2 regions of the Curtobacterium phoenicis genome follow, and region 2 is predicted to be linked to the other one. Evidence: riboswitches for the same ligand, from Rfam matches in the RefSeq annotation. Region 2 holds a riboswitch; the other holds the start of a gene.
What was found. A riboswitch is a leader RNA that binds a small molecule or an ion and turns the genes downstream of it on or off. The one in region 2 is predicted to bind thiamine pyrophosphate.
Positions count from the first base shown of each region.

Region 1: another riboswitch for thiamine pyrophosphate. It lies ahead of thiM (hydroxyethylthiazole kinase); the one in region 2 lies ahead of ABC270_RS06760 (ECF transporter S component).

Region 1 is NZ_JBDFLZ010000002.1:1,744,990-1,754,396, forward strand. It holds gene ABC270_RS08545 (aldo/keto reductase) at 7-987, shown strand; gene ABC270_RS08550 (NADPH-dependent F420 reductase) at 1,060-1,707, opposite strand; gene ABC270_RS08555 (GNAT family N-acetyltransferase) at 1,797-2,093, shown strand; gene ABC270_RS08560 (VOC family protein) at 2,128-2,589, shown strand; gene ABC270_RS08565 (MarR family winged helix-turn-helix transcriptional regulator) at 2,724-3,197, shown strand; gene ABC270_RS08570 (metallophosphoesterase family protein) at 3,194-3,697, shown strand; gene ABC270_RS08575 (bifunctional hydroxymethylpyrimidine kinase/phosphomethylpyrimidine kinase) at 3,738-5,228, opposite strand; gene thiE (thiamine phosphate synthase) at 5,225-5,941, opposite strand; gene thiM (hydroxyethylthiazole kinase) at 5,938-6,831, opposite strand; TPP riboswitch at 6,820-6,914, opposite strand; gene ABC270_RS08590 (NUDIX domain-containing protein) at 6,983-7,927, shown strand; gene ABC270_RS08595 (MFS transporter) at 8,507-9,407, opposite strand, start outside.
Region 2 is NZ_JBDFLZ010000002.1:1,367,493-1,376,899, forward strand. It holds gene treY (malto-oligosyltrehalose synthase) at 1-1,738, opposite strand, end outside; gene glgX (glycogen debranching protein GlgX) at 1,735-3,942, opposite strand; gene ABC270_RS06755 (hypothetical protein) at 4,073-4,396, shown strand; TPP riboswitch at 4,495-4,604, shown strand; gene ABC270_RS06760 (ECF transporter S component) at 4,599-5,249, shown strand; gene ABC270_RS06765 (ABC transporter ATP-binding protein) at 5,246-6,850, shown strand; gene ABC270_RS06770 (energy-coupling factor transporter transmembrane component T family protein) at 6,889-7,668, shown strand; gene ABC270_RS06775 (nucleoside/nucleotide kinase family protein) at 7,661-8,224, shown strand; gene ABC270_RS06780 (metallopeptidase family protein) at 8,304-8,648, opposite strand; tRNA gene ABC270_RS06785 (tRNA-His) at 8,911-8,986, opposite strand; gene orn (oligoribonuclease) at 9,062-9,407, opposite strand, start outside.

The sequences.
Region 1 (9,407 bases), 380 kb from region 2:
CGGGGCATGACCGGAATCGAACACCGTCCGCTCGGGCCCTCTGGGCTCGTCGTGTCCACCGTCGGCCTCGGCTGCAACAACTTCGGGCGGCCGGGCACCGCCTCCGAGTCGCAGGAGGGGACGGACGCCGTGGTCGGTGCCGCCCTGGACGCGGGGATCACCCTCTTCGACACCGCCGACGTCTACGGCGGACGGCCCGGCCTCAGCGAGGAGATGCTCGGGAAGGCCGTCGCCGGGCGCCGCGACGAGATCGTGCTCGCGACGAAGTTCGGCCTCGACATGCAGGGCGCGAACGGGCCGGACTGGGGCGTGCGCGGCTCCCGGCGGTACGTGCGGCTCGCGGTGGAGTCGTCGCTCCGGCGCCTCGGGACGGACTGGATCGACCTCTACCAGATGCACCGCCCGGACCCGGTGACCCCGATCGAGGAGACGCTCTCCGTCCTCGACGACCTCGTCCGCGAGGGCAAGATCCGCTACGTCGGCCACTCGAACTTCGCGGGGTGGCAGATCGCCGAGGCCGAGCTCACCGCATCGATCGCCGGCACGACGCCGTTCGTGTCCGCGCAGAACGAGTACAGCCCGCTCGCCCGTGCCGTCGAGGACGAGGTGCTGCCGGCGGTCCGGGCCTACGCGCTCGGGTTCCTGCCGTACTTCCCGCTGTACAACGGCCTGCTCACCGGCAAGTACACGAAGGCGGGCGGCCCTGCGGACGGGCGCCTCAGCACCGCGAAGCCGCAGCTGCTCGCGGACGCGCCGTGGGACGTGCTCGACGAGTTCCAGCGGTTCTGCGACGCGCGCGGCGTCACGATGCTGCAGGGCACCTTCGCGTGGCTCCTCGCGCAGCCGGGCCTGTCGAGCGTGATCGCCGGTGCCACGAAGCCGGAGCAGATCACGCAGAACGCGGAGGCCGGGACGGCGTGGTCGCCCTCCGAGGACGACGTGGCCGAGATGACGGTGATCTTCGACGGCGCGTCGCCGCGTCCGTGACGCGAGCGGACGACGGACCGGAGGCTCGGTGCCAGCTGGCACCGAGCCTCCGGTCCGTCAGGTGGCGACCGCCTACATGTCGCGGTAGCGCTTCGCGGACGCGAGCGCCTCGCGGAGCTCCGCCGCGGTCAGCCGCGGTCCGTAGCCGGGGGTGTCCCGCTGGATCCGCCAGCCCTCGGCGAGCGGACCGGCGTCGACGACGTCGAACCCGAACGCGTCGATGAGGTCCGTGACGGTGCGCTTGGCGTCCTCGTCGTCGCCCGCGATCACGAGTGCGCGGCGGTCGGGGGTGCCGGACGGGCTCGCGTGTCCGGTGAGGTCGGCCGCACCGATGTGGTTGAACGCCTTGACGACGTGCGACGAGGGCAGGTGCGCCTGGAGCATCTCCGCGGTCGTCGTGGTCTCGTCGTCGAGCTCGGCGATGTGCCCGTCCCGCTGCGGGTAGTAGTTGTTCGTGTCGATGACGACCTTGCCGGCGAGCGGCTCGGCGGGGATCGTCTCGATCGCGGCGAGCGGGACCGTGACGACGACGATGTCGCCGGCGGCCGCAGCCTCGTCGCGGGTGGCTGCCCTGGCCGTCGGGCCGAGCTCGTCCACGAGGTCCGTGAGGGTCTCCGGGCCGCGAGAGTTGGCGATCACCACCTCGTGGCCGTGCTGCACGGCGAGGCGTGCCAGCTGGGATCCGATGTTGCCTGCTCCAATGATGCCGATCGTGGTCATGCAGGACGCAACGCGCGGCGACGGGACGCATTCCCACGCTGGACCGCAGCAGAGCGGGCAGGACGCCGTCGGTGGAGCATGATGGCGGCATGACCGAGGAGTTCCGCCACGAGGCCGACGAGAAACGCTACGCCATGTACGTCGACGGCGAGCTCGTCAGCGTCCTCGACTACCGCGAGAACGGCGACGCGATCGCCTTCCCGCACACGTACACCGTGCCGAAGCACCGGGGACACGGCTACGCGGCGGCACTCGTCGCGCACACGATCGACGAGGTCGAGCGGACCACCGACAAGCGCGTCGTCCCGATGTGTTGGTTCGTCGGGCAGTGGTTCGACGAACACCCGGAACGAGCGGACCTCCTCAGCCGCGGCGTCGCGGACTGACCGGACCGGACGGCACCGAGAGCAGGAGCAGACCGTGACGGCGATCACCCCGTTCCTCTGGTACGACGACCAGGCCCGACAGGCGGCCGAGCTGTACGTGTCGCTGTTCCCCGACTCGCGGATCGACAGCGTCGCCGAGACCCCTGACGGCGACGCGCTCGTGGTCGAGTTCACGCTGCTCGGTCGGGGGTTCCGTGCGATGAACGGCGGCCCCGGACACCCGCACAGCGATGCGGTGTCGTTCCAGGTCGACGTCGACACGCAGGAGGAGCTCGACCGGGTGTGGGACGCGCTGCTCGCCGACGGTGGACGGCCGTCGATGTGCGGCTGGCTCTTCGACCGGTGGGGTGTGGCGTGGCAGGTCACCCCCTCGATGATGGGCGAGCTCATGACCGGCTCGGGCGACCCGTCCGCGAACGCCCGCGTGTACCAGGCCATGATGCAGATGCGGAAGCTCGACATCGCGGCGCTGCAGGCCGCGGCCGCCGGTAGCTGAGACGGCGGGGCTGCCCTCGTCCGGACCGGCGGACGGCGGGGCCTGGACGGCCGGTCAGCGACCGATCGGTATCCTCTGACCGCACGGTACCGGGACGAGCCGGTGCGAGAGGGCCTCGAGAGGCAGGAGCCACCATGGACCACCCGAGGTCCGATGTCCGGAACGCCGACGTCGGACGCGCCTACACCGAGCTCTCCCGCATCACCAGGCGGGCCAGCATCCGGGCGCGCGGGTCGGACAAGGTGCTCAGCATCGTGGACCAGTCCCTCGTGGACTTCATCGTCGAGCACCCCGGCTGCATGGCCATCGACATCGCCCGCTACCTGCGACTGAACCGGTCGACGATCTCCCGGCAGCTCTCCGGGCTCCTGGCGGCGGGCCTCGTGCGGACGACCGACGGCGGCACCGGCAACGCGAAGCCGCTCGTCGCGACCGAGGCCGGCTGCGCCGCACTCGAGCGGTCGGTCCGACTGCACCGCGACGCCCTCGAGGAACGCCTCGCCGATTGGTCCGACGACGACATCGCCCTGCTCGCCGGACTGCTCGAACGCCTCGGCACCGCCGACGAGGCGGGCCTGCCGATGCCGGCGCGCGGCGAATCGTCGTGACGACCGCGTTCGTCCTGCTGTCCGACACCCACCTCCCGAAGCGCGCGAAGGACCTCCCGGCAGGGCTCTGGGACGACATCGACGCAGCGGACCTCGTCGTGCACGCGGGGGACTGGGTGGACCTGGCGACCCTCGACGCCGTCGCCGGCCGGTCCCGACGGTTCGTCGGGGTCCGCGGCAACAACGACGGCCCCGAGTTCGACGACCGGCTCCCGCTCGTGGCCCGCTTCGCCGTCGAGGACCTCCGCTTCGCGGCCGTGCACGAGACCGGCGCCGCGACCGGTCGGGAGCGCCGCGCCGCCGCCGCGTTCCCGGACGTCGACGTGTTGGTGTTCGGCCACTCGCACATCCCCTGGGACACCGTCGCGGACACCGGACTCCGCCTGCTCAACCCCGGCTCGCCGACCGACCGCCGCCGCCAGCCGGACCACACGTGGATGCGCGGGACGGTCGACGGCCGGGAGCTGACCGTCGAGCTCGTCCGACTGCCCCCGCGCTGACGGCGCCGGGCGTCGACGGTCGCGGCCCGGCCGTCGACGGTCACACCGCCATCCGGAAGAACGCCTCCTCCCACGCGGTCGACCGACGGTGGGCACGCGCCATCCGCCCGCGTTCCTCGGGTGTCGCCGCAGCGGCCAGGCGTTCCACCTGCTCGGTGGCCTCGGCGCTCGCCGCGGCGAAGCCCGGGTCGCCGTACGCCGTGACCCAGTCCGCGTAGGGGTGGTCCGCGGGCGCGATGCCCAACCGCGTCCCGACCCAGGCGTAGACACGGAAGCAGGGCAGCACGGCGGCCGCGAGCACGGCGGTCGAGCCGGAGTCCGCCGCGTCCTGCAGGTGCGCGAGGTAGCCGGCGCACACGGGGTGCACCGGATCGTCCGCGTGCGTGTCCCCGAGACGCCGGTGGTGCAGGTCGCGTGCCTCGGCCGCGCACCCCTCGGCGGCAGTGCGCCAGAACGCTGCTGCCGGTCCGGACGACCGGTCGGCCAGGGTCGCGAGGTGACGCTGGTACGCCCGGAGGTAGTGCACGTCCTGTGCGAGGTACGCGTCGAACACGGCGGACGACAGGGTCCCGTCGGCCAGGCGACGGAGGAACGCACCGTCCAGGGTCGCCTCGCGCACGTCGGCGACGTCCTCCCACCACGTCGCGGTCCACGGGACGCGCGGCAGTGCGGCTCGCACCGCGGCACCGTGGTCGACGGGACCGTTGCCGGCGCCGACGTCGAGCGCGTCGGCGTGCTCGAGCGCGGTCGTGAGCCACCGCTTGGCCACCCCGACCGCGAGCTCCCAGTCACCGTGCCGTGCGGCGAGCGTGGCGATCGCGCTCGACAGGGAGCAGCCGGTGCCGTGGGTGTTCGCCGTCCGGACCCGCGGTCCGCGGAACACCCGCGAGCGCCCGTCCGGGCCGACGAGCACGTCGTCCGAGGTCGGGCCGTCGTCGTGGCCGCCCTTCGCGAGCACGAGCACCTCCCAGGCCCGGGCGACGAGCGCCGCGTCCCCGAGCACACCGCCACCGGGCCCGTCGCCCGCCGCGAGGTCGGGTGTGTCGCCCTCGGCGGCGGTCGCACCCGCGCCGGACGTCCGCCGTGCGAGGTCGGCGAGCACACCGAGCTCCGCCCGGTTCGGCGTGAGCAGGTCGGCGTGCGCGAAGAGCCCCGCGAGCGCGGTCTCGGCGTCGACGGAGAGCAACCGGTCGCCGCTCGTGGCCACCATCACGGGGTCCACCACGACGACCGGCGGCCGGTGCTCGGCGAGCCACGTCGTGACCGTCGACACGACCTCGGCGGTCCCGAGCATCCCGACCTTGACGGCGTCGATCGTCACGTCGTCCGACACGGCGTCGAGCTGTTCGCGCAGGAACGTCGTCGCCGGCAAGTGGACGGCGCGGACGCCGGTGGTGTTCTGCGCGACGAGCGCGGTCACGACGCCCATGCCGTAGCCGTCGTGGGCGGCGATCGCCTTGAGGTCCGCCTGGAGTCCGGCGCCGCCCGTCGGGTCGGTCCCGGCGATCGTCAGGACCCTCGGGACGGTCATCGGACACCTCCCTGGAGGCGCGGTGCAGCCGGCTGGTCCGCTGCGGTCCGCCACGCGGTCACGTATGCGGCAGCGGCCGCCCCGGGGTCGGCGGCCGCGCAGATGCCGGACACGACGGCCACCCCCGCCGCTCCGGCGGCGCGGAGCGACGGGACGTCGTCGAGGCCGACGCCGCCGATCGCGACGCACGGCAGATCGGTGGCGGCGGCGATCCGGCCGAACCCGTCGACGCCGAGCGGCGCGGGGTGGTCGGTCTTCGTCGTGGTGGGGTGCACGACGCCCACACCGAGCAGGTCGACCGTGCCGGCCGGCAGGGCACCGACGGCCGCGAGGTGCTCCGGCGTGTTCGCGGTCAGACCCACGTGCGCCGCAGGTCCGAGCAGGGCGCGTGCGACTCCCACCGGCACGTCCGACTGGCCGAGGTGGACGCCCGCGACGCGGTGTCCGGCGTGTCGTGCGGCGAGCACCACGTCGAGCCGGTCGTCGACCACCACCGTCGCCCGGTCACCCACGGCGTCGGCCACGGCGGCCGCCAGACCGAGGAGCTCCCGCGCCGACGCGTGCTTGTCCCGCACCTGCACAGTGCGGACCCCGGCGTCGACCGCGGCCCGGACGACACCCAGGACCCCGCGGCCGTGTCGACCGGCCAGCACGGTGTCCGTCACAAGGTACACCCCGAGGCCGTCCCGAGCCGTGTGAGCAGCCGGGATCACCGGACGCTCCGAGCCGGCCCGGCAGCGCTGGGGTCGGCCGCGGCCGTGCCGTCCTCGACGCGCACACGGGACCGTTCGACGACGTCCTCCGGGGTGAGGGACGCGAGCCGGTCGAGGAACAGCGGCTGGAACGTCCCCGGACCGCCGGCGTCCCGCGCGGCGAGTTCGGCTGCCACCGTGTACGCCACGGTCGCGGCCACGGCGGCGTCACCGGGGTCGACGGTCACCGACGCGAACGCGGCGACCACCGCACCGAGCGCACACCCGCCGCCCGTGATCCGGGTCAGCAGGTCGGTGCCGTTCGCCACCCGGACGGCGGTCCCGTCGGGGGTGACCACCAGGTCGACCGGACCCGACACGGCGATGGCCCCGGCGTGCCTCCCGGCCGATCCGCGGCAGGCGGCCCTCGCGTCGTCCGCGGCTGCCGTGGCGTCGGTCCCGCGGCCACCTGTCGTGCCGTCGAGCAGGGCGAGCACCTCCGAGGCGTTCCCCCGCAGGACGGTCGGCCGGAGCGCCAGCAGCGCACGCGCGAGGGCCGTCCGGACGGGGAGCGATCCGACCGCCACGGGGTCGAGCACCCAGGGCGTCCCGGTGCCGGCGGCCGCGGTCGCTGCCTCGACGGCGGCGTCCGCGGCCTCCTCGTGCGGCGTGCCGGTGTTCACGAGCAGCGCGTCGGCGACCCGGGCGAACGGGCCGGCCTCGGTGCGGACGTCGACCATGGCGGGGGAGGCCCCGACGGCGAGGAGCACGTTCGCCGTCACGTTCTGCACCACGGTGTTCGTGACGCACTGGACGAGCGGTGCCCGGGCGCGGACGGCCTCGAGCAGGTCGGCGCACCAGAGCACGAGGTCCGGCGCAGCGGTGGTGGGTACGGGCGCAGCAGTGCGCATGGACGATCCCTTCGCGAGTACGAGCTCGAGCAGGTTCGACGGGTGTGATCTCAGCCGCGGTCGCGGCACCCCGTGTCTCGATCGTCACCGTACACGACGCTCCGTGACCCGGAGCGGTCACACGGACAGGCCCGTGTGGGAAGGTGGGACGGTGCCCGAAGACCCTGGTGTGAACCGCCTCCCCGGTGCGGACGGCTCGACGCCGCCCGGGCCGCCGCCGGGCCCTCGTGACCCTGGGGACGCGTGGGCGATCGGCCCCGACGGCACCAAGGCGTGGGGTCGCTTCGGCGCAGCGGGCCTCCTCGTCGACGACGGCTCCGGTCGGGTGCTCCTGCAGCACCGCGTCGAGTGGAGCCACCACGGTGGTACCTGGGGCATCCCCGGCGGCGCCCGACACCAGGGCGAGGACGCCGTCACCGGAGCACTCCGCGAGTCCGCGGAGGAGGCGGGCGTCCCCGAGGACGGCATCGACCTCCGCCACACCGCGGTGCTCGACCTCGGGTTCTGGACCTACACGACCGTCGTGGGGCGCGCCTCCCGGCCGTTCGAGCCGGTGATCGCCGACCGCGAGAGCCTCGCGCTGTCCTGGGTCCCCGTCGACGAGGTCGGCGACCTGCCGCTCCACCCCGGCTTCGGTGCCTCGTGGCCGGCGCTCCGCGCGTCCCTCGACACCACGCCACGGGTCGTCGTCGACGCCGCGAACGTCGTCGGCAGCCGACCCGACGGTTGGTGGAAGGACCGCGCCGGCGCCGCGGCCCGCCTCGTCGACGGCGTCGCGGCGCTCGCCGCGGACGGCGTCGCCTCGGACGAGCTCGACCTCCCGTTCGCCCGCTGGTGGCCGCGATGGACTGTGGTGCTCGAAGGAGACGCCCGGGAGGCACGACCCACCCCCGACACGGCCCCCCGACCCGTCGAGGTGGTGCGCGCACCGGCGTCGGGTGACGACGCGATCGTCGGCGCGACCGAGCAGGCACTCGCGGCGGGCGACGCGCCCGTGGTCGTCGTGACGGCGGACCGGGAGCTGCGCTCCCGCGTCGCGGCGCTCGGCGCGGGTGTCCGCGGCCCGGCGTGGCTGCGGGACGCGCTGCCGCGCTGACGCACTGCGCTGACGAACCGCGTCGGTCGGTCGCGTCGGCCGGTCGCGCTGACGTGCCGTGCTGACCGGACGCACCGACCTGCGGCACTGGCCTGCCGATCCGCCCGCGGCACTGGCCTGCCGATCCGCCCGCGGCACTGGCCTGCCGATCCGCCCGCGGCACTGGCCTGCCGATCCCCCCACGGGACTGACCCGCCGCGTGTCGCCCCGGCGAAGGCTGCGCCGGCCCCTGTCGCTCCGCAGCGCGCCGCCCCATCGTGGGTCGTCGCGACGCACGGCTCGGCAGGCCGGGACGGTGCGGACGCGACTCCGCTCTGCGCCGTGGCCGATCCAGTGCACGAACCCCGGAGATCGTGCACCGGATCGGCCACTCGCGAAGAAGAGGGCATGTGTCGGCCGCGTCAGCAGCCGTCCGTGTCGCGACCCGCTGGAGGACCGCGGGGGTGTACGGGGCGGGGCAGTCCCGGTGGGCGGAGCACGGGGATCGCCCACCGGAACCGCCACCTGCGGAACGCAAGACGGCGTCCCGGTACTGCCGCGGCTGTGTCGGTGACCGACCGCCGGCGCGGGTCGGCGTGCTCAGGCCGGGACGTGCCTCCCGGACGACACCGCGATCGCGACCCACGAGACCACGCCGAGCACGACGACCACGGCGAGGACCACCGGGACGGCCACGAACCCCGCGACCGCGGCGATCACGGCGGGCACGAGGAAGCCCGCGTACGCCGCAGCGTAGAAGACCCCGGTCAACCCGGCGAGGTCGCGCGGGCCGGCGATCCGCTGGACCTCGAGCAGTGACGACACGAGCGCGAGACCGATGCCCGCGCCGATGACGACGTTCGCGCCGAGCCCGATCCAGACCGACTGCCGGACGATCGCGAGGGCGACGACCGCGATGCCGACCGTCATGAGCGCCAGGGCCACGACGAGGCCCCGCGCGGACGTCACGGAGTGCACGCGCTTCGCGACCGGCTGTACCGCGCTCGAGACGCCGAGGGCGACGACGGTCGCGGCGGTGGCGAACACGAGCCCCCACGTGCCGGTCGCGTCGGCGAGCTGCGTCGGGAGGTAGCCGTAGCCGATCGCCGCAGAGCCGAAGATCCACGGCGCCGCGACGAGCACGACGCGGGTGAAGCGACGGTGACCCGCGCTCGGGACGCGCAGCTGGCGCCACCAGGGACCGGGGAGCCCTCCGGTCGTGTTCGTCTCCGGGACGCGCCAGACGATGACGGCGAACGGCACGGCGACCGCGATGTGCACGAGGAACGGCAGGACCTCCGGGATCGGACCCCACTGGGCGATGACCCCGGCGACGAGCGCTCCGGACGCGGACCCCAGGGTGAACGCGAGCGAGGCGCGTCGGGCTCCGGCGCCGGCGTCCGCGCGGGTGTCGAAGCGGCCCTGCGAGAGCTCCTTCACCCAGCTGTTGCCGACCGCCATCGCGATGCCGACCGTGACGCCGGAGAAGAGCCTCCCGGCG
Region 2 (9,407 bases):
CCGGGTCGTCGAACGCCGCGTCGACGAGCGCGTGCATCCGACGCTCGAAGTCCTCGTCCGGTTCCGTCCACGTGGTGCTGTCGCCGGCCTCGCGCGATGCCTTCTCGGCGTACGCGTGCAGGCGCTCCCGGCTGGCGGGCCGCGCCCCGACGATCGCCTGCCACAGCAGGTCGGCGAGCACGCCGTCCTCGAGCGGTGCGAGCGACCGCAGCCGGTCGAGGGTCGACGACCACTCGTCCGCGATCTCGGCGAGCACGGCGATGCGGGCGCGGGTGTCCTCGCTCCGCTTGGTGTCGTGGGTGGTCAGCGTCGTCATCGTGTGCGGCCAGCTGCCGAGGCGGTCGCGCTGTGCCTGGTGGAATCCCGCGACCGACACGGCGAACACGCTCGGGTCGCCGCCGACCTCGCTCAGGCTCGTCAGGCGGGAGGTCCGGTAGAACGCGGTGTCCTCGACGCCCTTCGCCATCACCATGCCGGAGGTCTGCTGCAGGCGCACCGCGGCGGCGGACTCCGGGTCGATGAGCGTCGGCGCGATCCGGTCGATGACGTCGTCGAGGTCGGGACGTGCCTCGGCAGCGCGTTCGAGCGCGGCGATGAGGTGGTGCCCGCCCTCGGGCAGGTACGTCCGGTACACGTCGAAGGACGCGATGAGCTCGGCGAGGGCGTCGACGACGCGGTCCTCGGGGATGCCTTCCGTCGTCGGTGCGAGCAGTCGCGCGAGGCGCCGGACCTCGCTCCCGAGGATGCCGTCGGCGATGCCGCGTCGGGTGTCGTGCGTGAGCTGCTGCCAGTCGGCCGGTTCGGCTCCCGACGCCGCGGTCAGGGCCTCGCGGCCGGCGGGGTCCACGAACACGCGGTCCACCACACCGAGGGCGTCGTACCCCGTCGTGCCGTCGACCGGCCAGGACGCCGGCAGCTCCTCGCCCGGCTCGAGGATCTTCTCGACGAGCGTGTAGGCGCCGCCGGTCAGCTCGGCGAGGTCGTCGAGGTACCCGGCCGGGTCGTACAGGCCGTCGGGGTGGTCGATGCGCAGACCGTCCACGAGGCCGTCCCGGAACCACCCGCCGATCACACCGTGCGAGGCGGCGAAGACCTCGGGCTCCTCGACCCGGATCGCCGCCAGGGTGTTCACCGCGAAGAACCGCCGGTAGTTCAGTTCGTGGTCGGCGCGCTTCCAGTGCACGAACTCGTAGTGCTGCCGGTCGTGCACGTCCGCGACGGAGTCGCCCTCGTGCACCGTGTCCGGAGCGGTCGGGTACGCGGTCTCGCCGACGTGGAGCCGGCCGTCGCGGAGCTCGACGGCGTCGAGCAGGCGGTCGTCGAGCACCGGGATGCGGATGCGACCGTCGGCGGCCGCCCAGTCGACGTCGAACGCCCACGCGACCGGTGAGCCCTGGCCGTGCTCGAGCAGCGACCACCACCACGGGTTCACCGACGGCGTGGCGACCCCGACGTGGTTCGGGACGACGTCGACGAGCACACCGAGCCCCGCCGCGTGCGCGGCCTCGGCCAGCGCCCGGAAGGCCTCGTCGCCGCCGCGCTCGGTGTCGACGTGTGTGTGGTCCACGACGTCGTAGCCGTGCTGCGAACCGGGTTCTGCCTGCAGCACGGGCGACAGGTACAGCCAGTCGGCGCCGAGGTCGCGCACGTAGTCGACGACTTCCCGCGCCTGCGACAGGTCGAAGTCGGGGGTGATCTGGAGTCGGTAGGTGGAGGTGGGGACGCGCCTGGCGCTCATCGGGTTCCTTCGTCGGACGGCGCGGGGGCTCCGGCCGGGTTCTTCGGGGTGCTCGGCTCGGTGGAGGTCGCGTCCACGGGGGTGGTCCGGACCTCGTGGTCGGGTTCCTCTCGGAGGACGATCATCGACCGTGCGGGTACGTCGAGCACGGAACCGGCGTCGAGGACCTCCTCGCGAGCGCCCGGGTCGGCCGTGTCGATGCGGACCGTCCAGCCCGGCGCGTACTCCTCCGGCGGCAGGGTGAAGGTGACGACACCGTCGTGCGCGTTGAAGTAGGTGATGAACGCGACGTCGCTCACCCGCTCACCGCGGGCGTCACGGCCGCGGATGCCGTCGCCGTTGAGGTACATGCCGACGCTCTTGCCGAAGCCCGAGTCCCAGTCCTCCGGGTCCATCGCCTCGCCGGAAGGAGTGAGCCAGACCACGTCGGGGAGCGGTTCGCCCTCGCCCCGGCGGACCGGACGCCCGTTGAAGTAGCGCGTCCGCCGGAACGTCGGGTGGTCGTGCCGCAGCTTCACGACGTCCGCCGTGAACTGCACGAGGTCGTCGTCGGCGTGCTCCCAGTCGATCCAGCTGATCGCGGAGTCCTGTGCGTACACGTTGTTGTTCCCGGACTGCGTGCGCCCGAGTTCGTCGCCGTGCGCGATCATCGGCACGCCCTGGCTGAGCAGCAGCGTCGCGAGGAAGTTCCGCCGACGCTGGAGTCGCAGCGCGGTGATCTCCGGGTCGTCGGTCGGGCCCTCGACACCGGAGTTCCACGACCGGTTGTGGCTCTCGCCGTCGTTGTTGTCCTCGCCGTTGGCCTCGTTGTGCTTCTCGTTGTAGGCGACGAGGTCGTACAGCGTGAATCCGTCGTGCGCGGTGATGAAGTTGATGCTCGCCTTCGGCGTCCGGCCGTCGTGCTCGTAGAGGTCGGCCGAACCGGAGATGCGCGACGCGAACTCGCCGAGGGTCGAGGGCTCCCCGCGCCAGAAGTCCCGGACGGTGTCGCGGTACTTGCCGTTCCACTCCGACCACTGCGGCGGGAAGTTGCCGACCTGGTAACCGCCGGGCCCGACGTCCCACGGCTCGGCGATGAGCTTCACCTGGGACACGATCGGGTCCTGCTGGACCAGTTCGAAGAACGCCGCGAGCCGGTCGACCTCGTAGAACTCCCGCGCCAGGGCGGCCGCGAGGTCGAAGCGGAACCCGTCGACGTGCATCTCGGTCACCCAGTACCGCAGGGAGTCCATGATGAGCTGCAGCGAGTGCGGGTGCCCGACGTTGAGCGAGTTGCCCGTGCCGGTGGTGTCCATGTAGTACCGCTTGTCGTCCTCGACCAGGCGGTAGTACGCGGCGTTGTCGATCCCGCGGAAGGACAGCGTCGGGCCGAGGTGGTTGCCCTCCGCCGTGTGGTTGTACACGACGTCGAGGACGACCTCGATGCCCGCACGGTGCAGCTCGCGCACCATCGCCTTGAACTCCTGCACCTGCTGCCCGCGGTCCCCGGCGGACGAGTAGTGCGAGTGCGGGGCGAAGAAGCCGATGGTGTTGTACCCCCAGTAGTTCGACAGCCCCTTCTCCTGCAGGGTCGAGTCGTTCACGAACTGGTGCACCGGCATGAGCTCGAGTGTCGTGACGCCGAGTCGCTGGAGGTGCGCGATGACCGCCGGGTGCGCGACGCCCGCGTAGGTGCCGCGCTGCTCCTCCGGCACGTCCGGGTGTGTCTCGGTGAGCCCCTTGACGTGCGCCTCGTAGATCACCGTCTCGCCGTAGGGGATCCGCGGGGGCCGGTCGCCCTGCCAGTCGAAGAAGGGGTTGATCACGACGCCCTTCATCATGTGCGGCGCCGAGTCCTGGTCGTCCGTGGAGTCCGGGTCGCCGAACGTGTACGAGAACAGCGCCTGGTCCCAGTCGATGTCGCCGCTCGTCGCCTTCGCGTACGGGTCGAGCAGGAGCTTGTTCGGGTTCGTCCGCAGGCCGTTCGCCGGGTCGTAGGGTCCGTGCACGCGGAAGCCGTACTCCTGCCCCGGTCCGATGTTCGGCAGGTACGCGTGCCACACGTAGGCGTCCACCTCGACGAGGTCGACGCACTCCTCGGTGCCGTCCTCGTCGAACAGGCAGAGCTCCACGCGGTCCGCGGTCTCACTGAACAGGGCGAAGTTCGTGCCGCTGCCGTCGTAGGTCGCGCCGAGCGGGTACGGATTGCCGGGCCAGGTGTGCAAGCGGTCCTCCAGGTGTGGGTGGCGCCAACATATCGGCGCCACCCGTCCGCGTCCGCAGACAAGCCCCAGTCGTGGACGGACAGCCCGTGCTCACCCACCTGTGGAGGGAGCTCCGAGTAGCCTCGCGCGCATGGCCAACATCGTGACGCAGATCGCAGACAAGGTGCGCCCCGTCGGGGTCGGCACGAACTACGGGGAGCCGGTCGAGGTCGGCGACCAGACGCTCATCCCGGTCTCCATCGCCTGGTTCGGCTTCGGCGGCGGCGGGGACGACGAGAACGGCGGCGGCGGTGGTGGCGGCGGCACCTCGATCCCGGTCGGCGCGTACGTTCGTCGTCCCGGCAAGGACCTCGAGTTCGAACCGAACCTCATCTCGCTGCTCGCGGTGAGCATCCCGGTGATCTGGGTGACCGGCACGGTGCTCCGGAAGCTGGTGCGGGTCCTCAAGAAGTAGCGGACGACGGCCTGGAGGCACGTGGCGGCGCCGCCACGTGGCTCCAGGCCGTCCCGCGCGCACCGCGCGCAACGTGGCTCGCCCGAGCAGTACACTGCTGGCACACACACGGGAGTCCGGTCACCGGGCTGAGAGGGAGCGAATGGCGCTCCGACCGTCGAACCTGATCCGGATCATGCCGGCGCAGGGAGGAGTCACCACCATGCCTTCGCGCATCCAGTCCACCGTCCCCACGACCGATCGGACGGCCCCGGCCCCGCGGCGCTCGCTGCGCTGGCGGGTCGTCGACATCGTCGTCGCCAGCGTCCTCGCCGTCGCGATCGGTGTCGTCTTCAAGGTCTGGGAGTTCCCGTACGAGCCGCTCAGCGCGGCGACGGCGCTCCTCCTGCCGGGCACCCAGGCGCTGTTCGGCGGCGTGTGGCTGCTCGCCGGCCCGGTCGTCGCGATCGTCGTCCGGAAGCCCGGCGCCGCGCTCTACGGCGAGATCGTCGCCGCGTCCGTCGAGGCGCTCTTCGGCACGCAGTGGGGCTGGGGGACGCTCGAGGCCGGACTCGTGCAGGGCCTCGGCGCCGAGCTCGTCCTCGCGCTCTTCCTGTACCGCGTCTACCGCCTGCCGGTCGTCGCGCTCGCCGGAGCCGCCGCCGGCCTCGCCCTCGGCATCAACGACTCGATCCTCTGGTACCCCGGCTACGCGATCGGGTTCAAGGTGGTCTACATCGTCTGCGCCGTCATCTCCGGCGCGGTGATCGCCGGGGTCGGCTCGTGGTTCCTGGTCCGGGCCCTCGCACGCACCGGGGTGCTGTCGTCCTTCGCCGCCGGTCGCGAGCACAGCAGCCGGCGCTCCGTCCGGTGACCACCGGCGCCCGGATCGCGTTCGACGGCTGGGGGTGGCGGTACCCGGAGCGTCCCGGGTGGGCGGTCCGCGGCGTCGACCTCGTCGTCGAGCCCGGCGAGCGGGTCGCGATCGTCGGCCCGTCCGGCGCGGGCAAGTCCACGCTGCTCCGTGCCGTCGCCGCCGTGCTGCCGGACGAGCCCGATGCAATCGACGCCACCGCCGCCGAGGTCGAGGGCGCGGTGCTCGTCGACGGCACCGAGCCCCGCAACGCCCGCGGCCGCGTCGGTCTGGTGATGCAGGACCCGGAGGCACACACGGTGATGTCGCGCATCGGCGACGACGTGGCGTTCGGGTGCGAGAACGCCGGGGTCCCGCGAGCGGAGACCTGGGAGCGTGTCCGGACCGCCCTCGAGGTGGTCGGCCTCGACCTGCCGCTCGACCGCAGCACCGCGCAGCTGTCCGGCGGGCAGCGGCAGCGACTCGCGCTCGCCGGGGTGCTCGCCATGCAGCCCGGGGCACTCGTGCTCGACGAGCCCTGCGCCAACCTCGACCCGTCCGGCGTCGACCAGGTCCACGACGCCGTCCGGTCCCTGCTCGACGCCACCGGGGCGACCCTCCTCGTCGTCGAGCACCGCATCGGCACGTGGCTCGACCTCGTCGACCGGCTCGTGCTCCTCGAACCCGGCGGCGGGGTGGTCGCGGACGGCGAGCCCGAGACGGTGCTCACGACGCACGGTCCCGCGCTGACGGCCGCCGGGGTCTGGGTACCCGGCACCGAGCCCGGCCGGGGGAGCGCTCGGCAGTGCCGACCTGGTCGCTCCACGGAGCTCCTGCGCGCCTCACGGCTCGGCACGGCCCGCGGCCGGCGAGAGCCCGTGGGGAAGGGCATCGACCTGACCGTCCGGTCCGCGGACGTCACCGCCGTCACCGGTCCCAACGGCGTCGGCAAGTCGACGCTCGGCCTGACGCTCGCCGGGCTGCTCCGACCCGCGGACGGCACGCTGACCGCGGCGCCCGAGCTCGCAGCCGGGAGCGGCACGGCACCGCACGCGTGGTCGAGCCGAGCGCTCGCCGCACGCATCGGCACGGTCTTCCAGGACCCCGAGCACCAGTTCGTCGCGCGGACCGTGCGTGAGGAGGTCGCCGCCGGACCCCGTGCCCTCGGGCAGGTCGGCGCCGACGAACGGGTCGCGGAGCTCCTCGAGGAGTTCGGCCTCGCCCACCTCGCGGACGCCAACCCGTTCACCCTGTCCGGTGGCGAGCAACGGCGGCTCGCGATCGCTGCGGTCGTCGCGAGCCGTCCGCCGGTGATCGTCCTCGACGAGCCGACGTCGGGCCAGGACCGCGCCACCTGGGAGTCGGTCGTGCGGTACCTCGGTGCCCTGGCCGACGCGGGCACCGCGGTCGTCGCCGTGACGCACGACCGCGACCTCGTCCGGGCGCTCGACGCCGAGGAGGTGGTGCTCGCTCCCGACGGCGTGACCCGCCCGCGGGACGCGCGCAGGGACGTCGCGACGGACGTGCCGGCGACGCCGTCGGCCGCGCGCGCCGACGCCGTGGCGGCGCCGGGAGTACCGGCGGCTCCGGGAGTCCCGACGGCTCCGGGGGTGCAGCGGTGACCGCCCCGTCGAGCGCTCCTGCGCGCCGGACGTCCCCTGTGCCTCCCGGCCGGCCCCTGCCGCCACCCGCCGCCCGCGGGATCCGCGGCGTCCAGCCCGTCGCCTCGCTCCTGGGGGTCCTCGGCCTGGGGGTGTTCCTCGTCCTCAGCCTCGACGTGGTCTCCGCGGCCGTCGCCCTCGGGCTCGAGCTCGCGCTCCTGCCGCTGCTCCGCATCCCCCCGCGGACCCTGCTGCTCCGCACCTCGCCCGTGCTCCTCGCGGTCCCGCTCACCGCGCTCAGCATCGCGCTGTACGGCCGGCCCTCCGGACGGGAGTGGTTCGACCTCGGCTTCGCGCACGTCACGGACGGCTCCCTGACGCTCGCGCTCGCCACCGCGCTCCGGGTGCTCGCGATCGGGCTGCCCGGGGTCGTGCTGTTCGTCCGCGCCGACCCGACCGACCTCGCGGACGGTCTCGCGCAGGTGCTCCGGCTGCCGGCGCGGTTCGTGCTCGGTGCGCTCGCGGCCGTCCGGATGATCACCCTGCTCGGCGACGACTGGCGTCAGCTCGCCATGGCCCGCCGGGCACGAGGCCTCGCCGACACCGGACGGGTCCGCCGCGCAGCGTCGATGGCGTTCGCGTTGCTCGTGCTCGCACTCCGCCGCGGGACCACCCTCGCGGTCGCCATGGAGTCCCGGGGGTTCGGAGCGCCCGGACGTCGGACCTGGGCGCGGCCGGCGCGCTTCTCGGGTCCGGAGTGGGGAATGGTCGCGGTGCTCGTCGGGATCGGCGTGGTCGCCACCGCGGTCGCGGTCGCGGCGGGGACCTGGCGTGCCTGACGACGGGGCCGGCGCCGATGGCAGGGTCGTGTCGGTCGCGGCCCTCGCCCGATCGCTCGCGACACGCGTCCGGCACGCGACCGCGGCGGGCGCTCGCATCGTGGTGCTGCTCGACGGGCGCTCGGGGACCGGCAAGACGACCCTCGGGGACGCCCTCGCCGAGGAGCTCGACGCCCAGCTCGTGCACCTCGACGACGTCTACCCGGGATGGGACGGGCTCCGCGCCGCGGCGGACGCCGTCGTCACCGACGTGCTCGGTCCGCCCTCGGGACATCGTCGATGGGACTGGGATGCCTCGGCACCCGCGGGCTGGACGGCCGTCGACCCGGACCTGCCGCTCGTCGTCGAGGGGTGCGGGGCCCTGTCGCGAGCCTCGGCACCGCTCGCGGGCCTGCGGGTGTGGCTCGAGGCCGACGACGACGAACGGTGGCGACGGGCGATCGGTCGCGACGGCGACGTGTTCGCCCGGGAGTGGGACCGGTGGGCGGCGCAGGAACGGGCGTTCATCGCTGCCGAGGACCCGGTGCGCCTGGCCGATGTCGTCATCCGGACCTGAACCGCGAGTCGCTGCCGACCGTGCGCGCTCGTCGCGGCGTGCGTGGTGGCGTCGCTGCGTGCGTGGTCGCGTCTCGTGGTCACGCCCAGCCGAGTTCGTGCAGACGCTCGTCGTCGATGCCGTAGTAGTGGCCGATCTCGTGCACGAGGGTCGTGTGCACCTCGTCGCGCAGCTCCGCTTCGGTGTCGCACTCCGCCAGGTGCGCTTCCCGGAACACGACGATGCGGTCCGGGAGCTCGCCGAACCCGTACTGGCCGCGCTCGGTGGCAGCGACGCCGTCGTACACGCCGAAGAGGTCGGAGCCGTCCTCGGGAGCGTCCTCGACCACGAACGCGACGTTGTCGAGGCCGTCGAGCATGTCGTCCGGCAGCCGGTCGAGCTCGTCGGTGACGAGCCGCTCGAAGTCGTCGGGGGACATCTCCATCACCCGTCGATCGTCGCACACCGGCGGTCAGGCGGTGGCTGCGGGCTGCGGCTGCCCGTGGTGGGTCGTTCCGGGCGTGAGTGGTGTTTTCGGGCGTAGGTGGTCGTTCGTTCCGACCCGCTACGCCCGTTTCGTCATTCCATCGCGGCCGGCATGGGAAAGAAGGTGCGTGCGGGGTCGCACCGTGCACGCCGCGTCCGGACGGCGCGGACACCCTCGGACATGCGAAGAGCCCCGGTCGACCGACCGGGGCTCTTCGACGTGGGGTGAGTAACGGGTCTCGAACCCGCGACCTCCTAGACCACAACCAGGCGCTCTACCAACTGAGCTATACCCACCACGTCCACACCGGGTGACCGGCGCGACCACTCAATAGTAGTACATGCGCGGCCGCTCTCCGACCACGCGTGTCGTCACTCGGCGGGCTGGGCGAGCCGCGGCTCCCACTTCGCCACGACCTCGGCCTGGACGGCCCGGACGTCCTCGGTGGAGGGGCCGGGGTCGGCGACGAAGCCCGCGCGGCGGTAGTACTCGAGCTCACGGATCGACTCGAGGATGTCGGCGAGGGCGCGGTGGCCGCCGTGCTTCTCCGGCGCGTTGAAGTACACGCGCGGGAACCAGCGTCGGCACAGCTCCTTGATGCTCGAGACGTCGACGCTCCGGTAGTGCAGGTGGTTGTCGACCCGCGGCATGTACTTCGCGAGGAACGCCCGGTCGGTGCCGATGGTGTTGCCGGCCAGGGGAGCGGTGCCCTCGCCC